2 regions of the Nocardiopsis sp. NPDC006832 genome follow, and region 2 is predicted to be linked to the other one. Evidence: predicted binding sites of a transcription regulator. Region 2 holds the regulator's gene; the other holds the start of a gene.

Region 1 (7,605 bases), on a different contig from region 2:
ACCGTCACCTCGTTCACCGGTCGGCTGGCCGGCGCCCTCCTCTACCGGGTGGACCGTCGGCTGGTCCGTGGCCGATGGGAAGGACCCACCACCGAACTGCTCGTGCTGCGCAGGCGCGAACGGGACTGACCCGGCCCGCGGCGAGGCGGTTCGTCCGAGGTCCACCGTGCACGGCCGGATACGGTTGGGACACAAACCGTGCCGGGCCGCGCCCCAGGGCGACCCACGGCAGACGGCCTGTTCCGGGGAGGCGACCGTATGCTGAGACGTTCGACCGTCATGACCTGGGTTCGGCGAGGGCTCTTGGGGCTCCTCGCCACTCAGATCGCCGTGGTGGCGACCCTTGTCGGGATCGACCACTGGCGAAAGAAGGTGCGCCCGCACCGGGTGAACTTCCCCCGTACCGAACCCACGTCCCTGCCGCTCGGGGGCAACACCACCACCGTCTACACCTATGGCGCCGACCTGTTCGAGGACATGCTCGGGGCCATCCGTGGTGCCCGCCGTCGCGTCCTCTTCGAGTCCTTCATCATCAAGTCCGACGCCGTGGGCCAAGAGTTCAAGGCCGCCCTGATCGAGGCGGCCGAACGCGGTGTCGAGGTGTACGTCGTCTACGACGGTTTCGCGAACCTGGTGGTGCCCCGTCGGTTCTTCGAGTTCCCACCCTCGGTACGGGTTCTGCGCTACCCGGTGTTCCGGCTCGGGATGCTCCTCCTGGACATGCGCAAGTCCGGCCGGGACCACCGCAAGATCCTCACCGTCGACGGCGAGATCGGCTTCGTCGGCGGGTTCAACATCGGCTCCACCTACGCGATGGAGTGGCGCGACACCCACCTGCGGGTGGCCGGCCCGGTGGTGTGGGAGCTGGAGAACGCCTTCGTCGACTTCTGGAACAGCAACAAGGCCGAGGGCGAACCCGAACTGGACGGGTTGGGCGAGGCCGAATGGGACCCCCACATCCGCGTCCATCGCAACGTTCCCGAACAGCTCATCTATCCGATCCGGGCGATGCTCCTGGAGGCGCTGGACCGTGCCAGGGATAGGGTCCTCTTCACCCAGGCGTACTTCATCCCCGACCAGGAGCTCGCGAACGCGCTCATCGATGCCGCCGGCCGGGGAGTGGACGTCAACGTCCTCGTCCCGGAGAACTCCAACCACGTCGTCGCGGACTGGTTGGCGCGCGGCCGCTACTCCGAACTGCTCCGCGGTGGGGTGCGGCTGTGGCTGTACCAGGGCACGATGGTGCACGCCAAGACCGCCACGGTGGACAGCCGGTGGAGCACCATCGGCACCGCCAACGTGGACCGGCTCAGCCTCATCGGCAACTACGAGATCAACGTGGAGCTCTTCGACGAGGGTGTGGCCAAGCACCTGGAGCGGGTCTTCGACGTCGACCTCACCAACGCCCGCGAGCTGACCGAGGAGGAGTGGCGAGGCCGCCCCATCATGGCCAAGTTCAGCGAGATCGTCCTGGCCCCGTGGCGTAGCTTTCTCTGAGGGCTCTCGGGGGCGTGGTGACCGGAGCAGGGAGGTTCCGCCGTGGGACCCGATTTCGACGCCCCCTCGCTCAAGGCCGCGCCGACTCACGTGGGATCACTCCTCGGGGGAGAACCGGGGGAACCTGCGCGGAAAGAACACCTCGGGCTCCGCGCGACGTGGCCGCGGTCCACCCCAGTGCTGGGGCCCCGGATGGGGATCCCTGCTGAGCGCGGACGCGATCGCCGAGGGCGACCCACCTCGTTGCCGCCCTCGTGACCGACCGTTCCCCCGCTCGGTGTCGCGTTCGGTCTCGTAGTCTCCGTTCGCCACCCGGCTCACCCCCGCTCGCCCTGGATCACGCGTGTCCGGCCTGGTCGGCCGGGTCTCCATGATCGAGGTCGGAGCCTCGGGAAGCCCGTCCCGACACGACGTGGCCGGACGATTCCGTCCAGAGTTCTCCCGAGAACGGGGCCTTCACGGAACCAAAGAGTCGGTGCCGAACGCGCTGTCCGCGATACTTGTGGGGACTTGACCGTCCGTGGGGGAAACCATGGGGGAGCGAAAAGGCGTGGGCACCATCCCCGATGGAGGACGGCGCCCACGCCTTGTGTGGCGGCCCCGGCAGGATTCGAACCTGCGGCACCCGCTTTAGGAGAGCGGTGCTCTATCCCCTGAGCTACGGAGCCATGATTTTGACGGAGGTTACCCCGTCGCGGGGTCAAGCCTAACCCAGGATGGGCGTGCATGGGATGTCGATTGATGTTCCTGCGGTGCCGCGGGAGCACGCTGTGTGCGTGGCGGAGTACGCTGACCTACGATTGGTTGTCCTGGTGACGGTGTGATGTTGTTCATGTCGCGTGTCGTGATTATGGCGGCTTGAGCGTTACGGTCACTGTGGGTTGATGGATGTGACCTCCATCGGTGACCCGATGACCAGGCCTTCCGCCGGGGGTCGAGTGGGACGCCCCGCAGGGGAGCGGCTCGCTGTCCGCGGCCGTGGCCGCCGGATGGAACTGCCCAGTGTGTCCGCATGTGGACATGTAGTACGTTGCCATGCGGCCACGAGTAGATGTTCGAGGAAAAGCAGCCGGAGGATCATTCGTGCCGTTCAATTCTGATTCGGCGCGGCGCAGGTTCCGCGTGTCGGGTGGCGGGGCGCTGTCCGCCCTGAGCCTGTCGCAGCGGGTCCGGATGACGCAGGCGCTGACGCTCGTTCTGGTCACCGCGCTGCTCGTCGTTCCCATGCCGCAAGCCGCACTGGCACCCGCTTCCGCAGAGGCCGACCTTGAGGACCTGAGGAACAACGCGGAAGAGGCGACTCAGGAGCTGGAGGACGCCACCGACGAGTACGTCGAGCGTCAAGAGGCCGTGGAGGCCGCTCAGGAGGATCTGGTCGGGACGCTCCACGACCTGCAGCAGATCGAGGTCGACCTCGGTGAGATGCGCGAACCGCTCGCCCAGCTGGCCAGCACCATGTACCAGCAGCCCGACGCGGGCGTACTCGGCATCCTCGCCACCGGTGACCTCGACGAGGACCTCCAGACCCAGTCCTACGCCGCCAAGCTGTCCGAGGACAACCAGGCGCTGATCCAGGACGCCACGGACCTGCGTGAGGAGCAGGTCGGGCTGGCGAGCGAGGCGCAGGAACTACAGACCTTCACCCAGCTTGAGCAGGCGGAACTCGCCGCCCAGGTGGATGATCTGCGCGCCCAGTCCGAGGAGAGCACCAACGCGCTCACCGACGAACTGGAGTCGCGTGGTCTGGACCCCGACACCTTCATGGCCGCCTCGGAGTGCGACGCCTCGGCGGGTTCCAAGGCGGACGGCTACCCCAACGGGCTGCTGCCGAAGGATTCCCTGTGTGAGATGTACGACGGACATTTCCTGAGAGCGGACGCCGCCAAGTCCTTCCTCGAACTCAACATGAAGCACGTCGAGCAGTACGGCGAGAACATCTGCATCACCAGCTCCTACCGTGACCTGCCCAACCAGCACCGTGTGTACGGCGAGGTGGCACCCGGTTTCGCGGCGGTCCCGGGCACGAGTAACCACGGTCTGGGGCAGGCGATCGACCTGGGCTGTGGCATCCAGAACTTCCGTTCCGAGAAATGGAACTGGATGGAGACCAACGGAGGCGACCACGGCTGGGTCCACCCGGCCTGGGCCAAGTCCAGTCCGTTCGAGCCCTGGCACTGGGAGTACGAGGGCTGATCGGCCCGTGAACCCGTAGGGCGGCCCCGCGGGGCCGCCCTTACGCGTGTGCGGGGACCCGTGTGGGTCAGGCCGTGCTCTCCGGGGTCGCGGCGATCTCCGGGGTGACCTCACCGGTGCAGTGGGCGCACCTACCGGCCCTCTTGTCGATGTCGGAGAAGCAGTGCGGGCACTCGCGGGTGGTCGCCTCCTCCGCCTTGATGAACTTCTCCATGAGCTTGCCGAGCGGCAACACCACGAGGAAGTACAGGATCGCCGCGGTCATCAGGAAGGAGATGAGGGCGTCGATGAAGGAGCCGTAGAGGAACCTGCTGCCGTTGATCTCGAAGTAGAGGTCGCCGAAGGTGGGAACACCCCCGAAGATGCCGAGCAGCGGGGTGATGAACCCTTCGGTGAACGCCGTGATGAGACTGGCGAAGACGGAGCCGATGACTACCGCGACGGCGAGCTGCACCAGGTTTCCCTGGAGCAGGAACTTCTTGAAGCCTTCCATGGGGTACTGCCCTACGTGTTCGGAGTTGTTCGGGAAGGCGCCGCGGCGCGGCGCCTCGAATAGCTTTCACCAGCTCCGGAGATGGGTCAACCACGGATGATGACGGACAGTCGCGAAACGGTCGCGTGCCCGGCCAGCACGCGGGCCTCCTCCGTGGTGGCGGCGATGAGGATCAGCGCACCGCCCTCACCGGTGGTGCCCTCCTCCGCCGGTACGTCGAGCACCGGACGGTCGCCGACCACCTCGATGGCGGGACCCGCGCGGGCGGGTGGGCCACCGAGTTCGTCCATGGCCCGGGCGGCCAGTACGTCGACCCTGCTGCCGGGGGAGAGAAGGGCCACCGCCCCGGGATCGGAGACTCGGACCGGCACCGCCACCATGTCGGGGCCGTAGGGGGCGGCGGGTGGGTCGCCCAGGCGGGCGTCGGTCAGAACCTCGCCCGCGCGCACGGGTGCGTTCGGAACGAGGCCGGTGGGTGGATCCTCGGGGGAGAGGGCGCCTTCGGGAAGCAGTCGGTCCGGCAGGGTCCGACCGGCGAGGTCGGCCTCGGTCACCGGCCCGGTGGCGTCCAGGTCGCGTGCGGCGACCAGTACTTCCGTGGAGGGTTCGGGAGGGGGTCGCAGGACCAAGACGGCGCCGATCGCCGCGCAGGCGGCCAGGAGGGCCGCCACGGCGCGTCGGTACCGGTCCAGGAGGCGCAGGAGCCCACGTCGGTGACGGTAGGGGGTGGTGGTCATGCCTTCAACGCTAGAACGGCGGAAGAGGGCCGGACCGGTTATCCACAGGCCGGATTCCCCTGATCCTCCCCGGGCCGTGGAAGACCACGGAACGCTCGGGCGGCTCCGGTCACCGACACGCGAAAGCGCCGCCGGAGGATCCCGGCGGCGCGGACAGGTCAACGGAGGGTGGGGCGGCTCAGCTCTTGCTCGTGCTCGCGGTGGTGGTGTTGCCGGTGCTCTTGCCGCCGGAGGAGTCGCCGCCGGAGGAGGCGCTCTTGGCGGTGGAGTCGCCGGACTTGGCCGAGTCTCCGGAGCCGGAGGGCTTGGAGTCCTTGCCCTCGGCGGAGCCCGAACCGGTCATGGCCGAGCTGTTGGAGGTGCTGGAGCTGCTGTCGGTGCGGTAGAAACCGGAGCCCTTGAAGACGATCCCCACGGCCGAGTACACCTTGCGCAGGCGCCCCTCGCACTCGGGGCAGACCGTCAGCGAGTCGTCGCTGAAGCTCTGCACGACCTCCATCTGGGCGTCGCACTCGGTGCACGCATACTGATACGTAGGCACTGTTCCGGGTCCTCCTTGCTGGCACTCTCACCCGTTGACTGCTAAATAGTACGCGTTCGCCGACCACGGCCGCGACCGCCCCTCATCCGGAGGGATCACCGATGGGGAGGGGCACCGAAAGCGACAACGTCGCGATGTGACCGCTTAATCCCCGGTCAGTCCTCGGCCGACCCCGACCCGGACCCTCTCCGGCCACGGCCCCAGTCGGGCCAGACCGTGGCGGCGGGGTCGAAGGCGTGCAGCCCGCCACCCGGAGTGACCACCGCGTCCACGGGCCGATCATGGGGCTCCGAGGGCAGCTCCACGACGAACTCCTCGTCGTGGACCACCGCGATCGCCGGGGTGTGCGGGCCCTTGTGCGCCAGGGCGCGGTCGTAGCAGCCCGCCCCTCGTCCCATGCGTACACCGTGGTGGTCCACCGCCAGGGCCGGACAGATCACCGCGTCGGCGCGGCCCAACACCTCGGGCCCGTAACGGTGCCCGGTGGGTTCCACCAGCCCGCGCCCGGACGGGGAGAGGGAGTCGGGGCCGTCGAAGGACGCCCAGTCCAGGGTGTGGTCGGGAAGGAAGATCGGTAGCAGGACGTACGTGCCGCGCTTCCACAGCGCGTGCACGAGCCTGCGGGTGTCGGGCTCACCGCCGACCGAGTAGTAACAGGCCACGGTTCCGCCCATCGCCAGCCAGGGCAGGTCCATCAGGGCGTCGCGGACCCTCGATCCCACCCGGTCGCGCTCCCGCGGTCCCCGCTTCCGACGCTCGGCGAGGAGACGCTCGCGCAGCGCGCGCTTGTCGGCCCGTTCGCGGCCGTTCGGATCACCCATGCGCCCCAGTGTGGCACCGCCGTCCCGGATGTCCCAGGGACGCTCGTACGTCGACCCGGGTGAACTCCGGGTGGCGTTTTCTCCGCCTCCTCCCGAAAGGACGGGGACTTCTCGTCGCCACGTCCGTGGACCGAGCACGAGAACGGCTCGCTCTGCCCTAAAGTGCCTGACCATGAGCGCCGACATCGACCAGACGCGTCCCTCGACCTCCTCCGTGACCAAGGCGGTCGTCCCCGCGGCGGGTCTGGGCACCCGCTTCCTGCCCGCGACCAAGGCCACTCCCAAGGAGATGCTGCCGATCGTGGACAAGCCCGCGATCCAGTACGTCGTGGAGGAGGCGGTGGAGTCGGGTCTCCACGACGTCCTCATGATCACCGGACGCAGTAAGCGTTCCATCGAGGACCACTTCGACCGCGCCTACGAGCTGGAGGTCGCCCTTGAGGCCAAGGGCGACGCGGAGCGGCTCCGTTCGGTCCGTGAGTCCAGCGACCTCGCCCAGGTCCACTACGTCCGCCAGGGTGAGCCCCGCGGGCTCGGGCACGCTGTGCTGTGCGCGGAGGCGCACGTGGGCGACAACCCCTTCGCCGTGCTGCTGGGCGACGACCTGATCGAGACCGCCGACCTGCTGCGACGCATGATCGAGGTGCGTCGCGAACACGGAGGCAGTGTCGTGGCGCTCATGGAGGTCGAGCCCGAACAGGTCTCCCTCTACGGTTGCGCCGCGGTGGAACCCACCGAGGAGGAGGACGTCGTCACGGTCACCGACCTGGTGGAGAAGCCCGCGCGGGAAGAGGCGCCGAGCCGTTGGGCGATCATCGGTCGCTACGTCTGCGACCCCGCGGTCTTCGAGGTCCTGCACCGCACCCCGCCGGGGCGCGGCGGTGAGATCCAGCTGACGGACGCCCTGCTCGAACTCACCCGCACCAAGCCCGAGGAGGGCGGTGGCGTACGCGGGGTCCTGCTGCGGGGACAGCGCTACGACACCGGCAACAAGGCCGACTACATCCGCACCGTGGTCGACTTCGCCTGCCGGCGCCCGGACCTGGCCGAGGAGCTCCTGCCCTGGCTGCGCGAGTTCGTCGACCGCCACGACCGCGCCGACCGGAGCTGACCCGCCCGGCGCGTCCCACCGGTGTCAGTGGTCACAATGGGGTGGGGGCGGACCACACGAGTGGACCGTTCCCAGCGCGCACCACGAACCGGAGGGACCCCATGAAGAGCGTCGAACAGCACGTCTCCGATCTGCTGGCGCTGGTCGCCGTGCCCGAGGCGACGGAGCTCGACCTGCTCCGGGCCCACGGGACGGTACTCGCCGAACCGGTG
Region 2 (7,605 bases):
ACCCTGGCGTTCGGCGACCTGCGGGCAGATGATCACGTCACCGAGCACGCCGGGGTCGCTGGTGCGGCCGGGGCCACCGGGACGCAGTTCGTCCATGGGGAAGGAGAGCACGTCCGTGGGTCCGGGCTCGTCCATCCAGCGCACGTGCAGGTCGGTCATCGGCCCTTCGTCCACCAGCACGACGGAGAGTTCGGCCAGCGGGTGGACGCGCATGGCGTCGAGCACGTGCCGGGCGAGGCGGGAGAGCCTCTCCTCGTCCATGCCGGAGACGCCGGACTCGTTGGCGACGTCGATACTCATCGAATGCGGGTGCCTCACTTGATCGGTGGTGGTCGGCGGGGCGACCCGCCGGGCGTTCTCGCGACAACGCCGTATCCGACAGCGGTGGGCCCGCGCGTTCGGCGGACCCACCGGCCGGTGTCACTACGTACTCTTCCTCAGTCTGCCCGCTCCGGGCCGTCCCCGGAGACGTCCTCTCCCCGGGTGTCGCCCGCGGGTCGGCGCCCGCGACGGGGCCGCGACCCACCCGCGTCGCCGCCGCGCCCGCTCTGAGCGGCGTCGTAGCGGCCGTAGGCGTCGACGATCTGCCCCACGAGCTTGTGCCTGACGACGTCCTCACTGGTCAGCCGGCAGAAGGCGATGTCGTCGATATCACGCAGGATGTTCTCGATGGTGCGCAGCCCGCTGGTCTGTCCACCGGGCAGGTCCACCTGGGTGACGTCACCGGTGACCACGATCTTGGACCCGAAGCCCAAACGCGTGAGGAACATCTTCATCTGCTCCGGCGAGGTGTTCTGCGCCTCGTCCAGGATGATGAAGGAGTCATTGAGGGTCCGGCCACGCATGTACGCCAGGGGGGCGACCTCGATGGTGCCGGCGGCCATCAGCTTGGGGATGGAGTCCGGGTCGAGCATGTCGTGCAGGGCGTCGTAGAGCGGACGCAGGTAGGGGTCGATCTTGTCGTAGAGGGTGCCGGGCAGGAAGCCCAGGCGTTCACCGGCCTCGACCGCGGGGCGGGTGAGGATGATCCGGTTGACCTCCTTGTCCTGCAGGGCCTTGACCGCCTTGGCCATCGCCAGGTACGTCTTGCCGGTACCCGCCGGGCCGATGCCGAAGACCACGGTGCGCTGGTCGATGATGTCGACGTAGCGCTTCTGGTTCAGCGTCTTCGGGCGGATGGTCTTGCCCCGGTTGGACAGGATGTTGGTGGTGAGCACGTCCGCGGGGCGTTCGTCGCCCGGGGCGCCCAGCATGTGGATCATGCGCTCGATGGTGTCCGGGGTGACGTGCGTGCCGCTCTTGGCGAGTTCGATGAGCTCCTCCACGAGGCGGACCACGACGGCCGTCTCCTCGGGGTCTCCCTTGATCGTGAACTCGTTGCCGCGAACGTGGATGTCGCTGTCGAAGGCCCGCTCCAGCGCTCGGAGCAGTTCGTCACCCGAGCCGAGCAGGCTGATCATCGTGTGTTCGTCCGGCACCACGACCTTGACCTGACTGCCGGCGTCCGGGTGCGTGTGAGTTGAATCGGCCATGGTGTGGCCTTACGGCCGCTGTCCCTACCCTTCGGTCACAGACCCCTCGTCGGGGCCGGGTCCCGGGCCAGGCACCGCGGTCGACGGCGCCGTTCCGGCTCACCACGGGGGTTCGGTTCACCCGAAGTGGCCGGTGGGGCCCTGTGTTCGAGTCTACCAAGGCGGATCCGGCGGATTCGAGGAGTTTGTTCGCGCCCCACCGTCACTTCCGGCCACTCACCCGGGGGGCCAGTTGAGGCCACGACCTCCCAGGACGTGCGCGTGGAGGTGGAACACGGTCTGCCCGGCACCCGCGCCGGTGTTGAAGACGAGCCGGTATCCGGTCTCGTCGATGCCCTCGGCCACGGCGACCTCGTGGGCGTCCTGGACCAGGGCGTCCAGCAGGCCGGTGTCGTGGGCGGCCGCGGAGGCCGCGTCGGGGTGGTGGTCGCGCGGGATCACCAGGACGTGGGTTGGTGCCTGGGGGTTGATGTCACGGAAGGCCACCGTCCGCTCTCCCTCACGGACGATCTCCGCCGGCACCTCCCCCTCGACGATCTTGCAGAAAAGGCAGTCGGGGTCGGCCATCGCACACCTTCCATCATGGGACCCTCGCCGTGCGGCGGGGCCCGTACCCGGTTCGTCCGTGGACCATGATGCCGCAGTGGCCCGTAGGTCGCAGGGGACACAAGGAAGAGATGAACCCTCAACCTTTCCGGGATCGTACCGATCCCGGCTCCCCCCACGGGAGTGGGATACGGCACGATAGGCTTGGCGTCCGTGCGCGTCGAAGTGTCCATTCCACCTGCCCTTCGGCCGGATCCGGCGCGTTCGGACGGGATCGCACGACTACCTGGAAAAGAAGAGGTATGCCCTTTCGTAAACCCCGCGACAAGGGTGTGCGTCGAACAGACGTGACGACAGAAACCATGGTCGCCGGAGCCGGCACGGCGCCGCTCTCGGTCGAGTGGGACGCGGACCACGCCGTGACGGAGCTCTATCGAGAGCACTACCGTCCACTCGTTCGACTCGCCACCCTTCTCGTCCGGGACCACGCGACCGCCGAGGAGGTCGTCCAGGACGCCTTCGTGGCCATGCACGGAGCCTGGCGCCGGCTGCGAGACCCCAACAAGGCCCTCTCCTACCTGCGTCAAGCGGTGGTGAACAAGGCCAGGTCCGTCCTGCGTCACCGCGCCGTGGTCGAGAAGCACGCCCCCAAGGCCCTGCCGGACGCCCCCAGCGCCGAGCACGGGGCCATGAACCTGTTGGAACGCGAGGCCGTGATCCGCGCCCTGCGTAAACTTCCCACCCGCCAGCGAGAGGCCATCGTGCTCCGGTACTACGGTGACCTGTCCGAAGCACAGATCGCCGATGCCATGGGCATCAGCCGAGGCGCGGTCAAGAGCCACACCTCCCGTGGTGTTTCCGCGCTCCGCTCTGCACTGGAGCAGACCTCATGAGCAGCCCCAACGATCCGAACGAGATGGAGTTCGAGAACCGACTCCGGCAGGCCCTGCACGCCTCGGCCGACGAATTCACACCGTCGGCCGAGGGACTCAATCTGATCCGTGAGCGCACCGAACGCCGCCGTGGCGCGCTCTGGCTCGGTCTTCCCTGGCTACGCCCCGTCGCCGCGGTGGCGGGGGCCGTACTCATCGCCGGTTCGGTGATCATGTCGAACCCCCAAGTGCGCGACCAGGTGATGGAGATCGTGCCCGCCGGGGCGGACCGCGAGGACACCCCTCCCGCCGCCGGTGAGGAGCAGGGCGGTGACGCGTCCGCTTCGTCCACCGCGAGCGACTCCGCGACCGGGACCAGCCACCCCACCGAGAAGCCCGAGGAGGGTTCCGAGGCCTCCCCCTCTCCGGAGGACGAGGAGGACACGGAGGAGGAGGGCGTGGAGTCCACCTCCAGCTGCCCGCCCAAGGACGAGGTCACGCCCACGGCGACCGACTCCGAGCGGGACAAGGAGGAGCGGGACGCGGCTTCGGCCGATCCCGAGTGCGACCCGGAACAGGAGCCGACCGAGGAACCGACCGGTCCCGGCACGGACCCCGGCACCGCCCCGGAGGACGACCCCGAGGACGACGAGTCCCCCGGTGGCGGCACCCCCGGTAACGGGAACAACGGCGGCGGCGGTACCGAGGACGAGCTTCCCAGCGCCCAGTGACCCGGGTGGCATGAGGACTCCGGTGGTGTGACACCGAGAAAACGAGGAGGACCCGCGCCTACGGCGCGGGTCCTCCTCGTTTCGTTCTACCAGCGCCCGGTTCGGGCCTGGAGCAGTGACAGGGCCGCCACCCCCGCGGTGGAGGTGCGCAGGACCGAATCGCCCAGCAGCGCCCGGACGGCACCCGCCTCGTCGAACGCGGCGAGCTCCGCTTCGGACACTCCGCCCTCGGGCCCCACCACAAGTACGACCTCGGTGACGGAGTCCGGCAGCGGCAGTCGGGACAACCGTTCGGTCGCGTCCTCGTGCAGGACCACCGACAGGTCGGCCTCGGCCAGCAGCGCCGCCGCGCCCTTGCGGTCGACGGGTTCGGTGACCTCGGGCAGGCGCGCCCTGCGGGCCTGTTTGCCGGCCTCCCGGGCCACGGCCCGCCACTTGGCGAGGGCTTTGGCGCCCCGGTCGCCCTTCCACTGGGTGACGCACCGTTCCGCGGCCCAGGGAACGATGGTGTCGACCCCGACCTCGGTCATCGTCTCCACCGCGAGCTCCCCCCGGTCCCGTTTGGGCAGGGCCTGGAGCACGGTCAGACGGGGACGCGGCTCGGGTTCGTCGAGGCGTTCGAGAACCCGGCACAGGAGGGCTTCCTTGCCGAGGACCTCCACCACCTCGCACCGCGCCCGCGAGCCGAGACCGTCGGAGAGATCAACGGTCTCGCCCTCACGGACGCGTCGGACCGCGGCGGCGTGCCGCCCCTCGGGCCCGTCGAGCCGGATCCGGTCGGCGGCCAGGGCCGCGGTGTCGACCAGGAATACCGGTGGGGTCACTTGCCGGCGCCGAAGGCGTCACGGATCTTGGAGAAGAACCCGCCGTGGCCAGGGCTGAACCGGCCCGGGTTCTGGTCCTCCCCGCGCAGTTCGGCGAACTTGCGCAGCAGGACCTCCTGCTCCTCGTCGAGCTTGCTCGGCGTCTCCACGTCCACCCGGATGCGCAGGTCGCCCCGTCCACCACCGTCGAGGTGGCTGACGCCCTTGCCGGGAAGGGTGATGACGTGTCCGGAGTTGGTACCCGGGCGCAGGTCGATGTTCTCTGTGCCGTCGAGGGTGTCGAAGGCGAAGGAGGCGCCCAGCGCGGCCGCGGTCATCGGCACGGCGATGGTGCAGTGCAGGTCGTCACCGTGACGCTCGAAGGTCGGGTGCGACTTCTGGACGATCTCCAGGATGATGTCGCCGCGCGGTCCGCCGTTGGGGCCGACCTCGCCCTCTCCCGCGAGCTGGATGCGGGTGCCGTCGTCGACACCGGCGGGGATCTTGACGGTGCGGGTGACCTTCTCGCGGACCCGCCCCTCACCGGCGCAGTCACCGCAGGGGTTGGTGATGACCGAGCCCTGGCCCGAGCACTGCGGGCAAGGGCGCGAGGTCATGACCTGGCCCAGGAAGGAGCGCGTGACCTGGGATACCTCACCCTGGCCATGGCACATGTCGCAGGTGGTTCGCTGTGAACCGGCCGCCGTCCCCTCACCCTGGCAGGTGTCGCACAGGATGGCGGTGGGGAAGGTGATCTCCTTGCTGACGCCGAACGCGGTCTCGACCAGGTCCAGCTCGATGCGGATCTTGATGCTGCGTCCGCGCCGGACCCGCTCGCGCGGGCCCCGCCCACCGGGCTGGCCGCCGCCGAAGAAGGCGTTCATTATGTCGTCGAAGGCGAAGCCGCCCGCGCCACCGAAGCCGCCGGCGCCGCCACCGCCTCCGCCACCCGGGGCGAAGGGGTCGTGACCCATGTCGAACATCCGACGCTTGTTCTCGTCGGAGAGGACCTCGTAGGCCTGGGTCACCTCTTTGAAGCGATCCTGGGTCGCCGGGTCGGGGTTGACGTCCGGATGCAGCTCGCGCGCGAGCCGCCTGTACGCCTTCTTGATCTCGTCCTTGGACGCGTCGCGACGCACCCCGAGAACCTGGTAATAGTCTCTGGCCACTGAGTTACTGTCCTGCCAAAATCTGTCCGACATACCGAGCCACCGCACGGACGGCGCCCATCGTCCCCGGGTAGTCCATCCGGGTGGGTCCCACCACACCGATCTTGGCCAGCGACTGGTTTCCCACACCGTAGTCGGCCGAAACGATGGAGGTGGATCGAAGGCCCTCGTGGAAGTTCTCGGCGCCGATGCGCACCGTGAGCATCGAGGGGTCCTTCGCCTCACCCAGCAAACGGATGAGGACCATGTTCTCTTCCAGTGCTTCGAGCACGTCCCGCAGACTCGCCGCGAAGTCGACCGCGGCGAGGTTGGCGGTTCCCGCCAGTACGATCTTCTCCTCGTGTCGTTCGACGAGGCTCTCCAGCAGGACCGAGAGGACGGCGACCGCCACGGGCCGGTCCTCCGGGGCAACCTGCGCGGGGAGGTCGTCCACCGCGTCCGGTACGTCACCGAGGTGCTTCCCGGATATGGCGCGGTTGAGCATGTTGCGCAGATCGTCGACCACCTTCTCGTCGACGACGCCCAGACCGTCGATGACGCGCTGTTCGACCCGTCCGGTGTTGGTGATGACGACCATCATGATGCGTTGGCCGCCCAGGGGTACGAGTTCCACGTGCTGCACCGACGAACGGGTCAGCGACGGGTATTGGACGATCGCGACCTGACGGGTGAGCTGCGCGAGCAACCGCACCGTGCGGGCGACGATCTCGTCGAGGTCCACGGCACCGCCGAGGAAGGACTCGATGGCGCGGCGTTCGGCGGCCGAGAGCGGCTTGACCGAGGAGAGCCGGTCCACGAACAGGCGGTATCCCTTGTCCGTGGGCACTCGCCCCGCGCTGGTGTGCGGCTGGGCTATGTACCCGTCCTCCTCCAGCGCGACCATGTCGTTGCGGATGGTCGCCGGGGAGACACCGAGCGGGTGTCGGTCGGCCAACGACCTGGAACCGACGGGCTCGTTGGTGTTGACGAAATCCTCGACGACGGCACGCAGGACCGCGAGCTTGCGCTCATCCAGCAACTCGCCACCTCCTGGCACTCCGTGGTCCTCAGTGCTAATTCTATGCCCGACCGCAAACGCGTGTGGGTACCCGCCGGTAGTAACACGGGAGCGAGGCCGTCTTCTTCCCGACGGATCGGCGACGTGCGCCACCCGACCACGCGGTTCCTGAGCCTGTCACCAGTACACTGCGGCACCGTGGTTACCAATGGAACCGGCCGTTACGGCCGCGACGTTCTGGCCGGAGACCGGCGACTCCCCAAGAAGGGCACGGTGCCCGAGAACCCACTCGACCACGACCTGGTGGTCGAGGACGCCGACGAGACGTTCTGTGGGGCGGTGGTGGCCTGGGACAAGGCCACGGTGACCCTGGAGGACCGTGACGGTGGTCGCCGGGTGTTCGAGTTGGCACCCGCCGCGTTCCTGGTGGACGGGAGACCGGTGACGCTGGTGCGCCCCACCGCGAAGCCGAAGGGCCCGCTGCGCAGCGCCTCGGGATCGATCGCGGTGACCGGCGCGCGGGCGCGTACCGCGCGGGAGAGCCGTATCTACGTCGAGGGCGCGCACGACGCCGAGCTCGTGGAGAAGGTGTGGGGTCACGACCTGCGGGTGGAGGGCGTGGCCGTGGAGTTCTTGGAGGGTGTGGACGACCTGCCCGCGGTGGTGGCGGAGTTCGCCCCCGGGCCGGGGCGCCGGTTGGGTGTGCTGGTGGACCACCTGGTGCCCGGGTCCAAGGAGAGTCGTATCGCCGAGCGGGTGCGCGGCGAGGACGTGCTGGTGGTCGGGCACCCGTATGTGGACGTGTGGCAGGCGGTCCGGCCGGGCGCGGTCGGGATCGGGGCCTGGCCGCGGGTGCCGCGTGGACTCCCGTGGAAGGAGGGGGTCGTGGACGCCCTGGGGTGGCGGATGGAGACGGGTGAGGCATGGCGCCGCATCCTGGGGTCGGTGCGCGGCT

What was found. Region 2 encodes HrcA, which represses chaperone genes, less so after heat shock. Its sites were predicted from a motif close to TTGGCACTCTCNNNNNGAGAGTGCCAA; they were not measured.
Region 1: a site for HrcA is predicted at 5,480-5,506, ahead of ABZ717_RS07470 (FmdB family zinc ribbon protein). Genes of this name have one in related genera too.

What each region holds. Positions count from the first base shown of each region.
Region 1 covers NZ_JBEYLC010000010.1:57,162-64,766, forward strand. Annotated here, with positions in the region: gene ABZ717_RS07435 (class I SAM-dependent methyltransferase) at 1-129, shown strand, start outside; gene ABZ717_RS07440 (phospholipase D-like domain-containing protein) at 259-1,497, shown strand; gene ABZ717_RS07445 (calcium-binding protein) at 1,594-1,809, opposite strand; tRNA gene ABZ717_RS07450 (tRNA-Arg) at 2,090-2,165, opposite strand; gene ABZ717_RS07455 (D-alanyl-D-alanine carboxypeptidase family protein) at 2,581-3,690, shown strand; gene ABZ717_RS07460 (MscL family protein) at 3,758-4,183, opposite strand; gene ABZ717_RS07465 (SAF domain-containing protein) at 4,270-4,920, opposite strand; gene ABZ717_RS07470 (FmdB family zinc ribbon protein) at 5,099-5,461, opposite strand; gene ABZ717_RS07475 (5-formyltetrahydrofolate cyclo-ligase) at 5,617-6,282, opposite strand; gene galU (UTP--glucose-1-phosphate uridylyltransferase GalU) at 6,455-7,393, shown strand; gene glp (gephyrin-like molybdotransferase Glp) at 7,495-7,605, shown strand, end outside.
Region 2 covers NZ_JBEYLC010000040.1:12,267-19,871, forward strand. Annotated here, with positions in the region: gene ybeY (rRNA maturation RNase YbeY) at 1-300, opposite strand, end outside; gene ABZ717_RS18730 (PhoH family protein) at 438-1,532, opposite strand; gene ABZ717_RS18735 (histidine triad nucleotide-binding protein) at 1,749-2,099, opposite strand; gene ABZ717_RS18740 (SigE family RNA polymerase sigma factor) at 2,441-2,971, shown strand; gene ABZ717_RS18745 (hypothetical protein) at 2,968-3,681, shown strand; gene ABZ717_RS18750 (16S rRNA (uracil(1498)-N(3))-methyltransferase) at 3,768-4,505, opposite strand; gene dnaJ (molecular chaperone DnaJ) at 4,502-5,653, opposite strand; gene hrcA (heat-inducible transcriptional repressor HrcA) at 5,658-6,671, opposite strand; gene ABZ717_RS18765 (DUF3097 domain-containing protein) at 6,849-7,605, shown strand, end outside.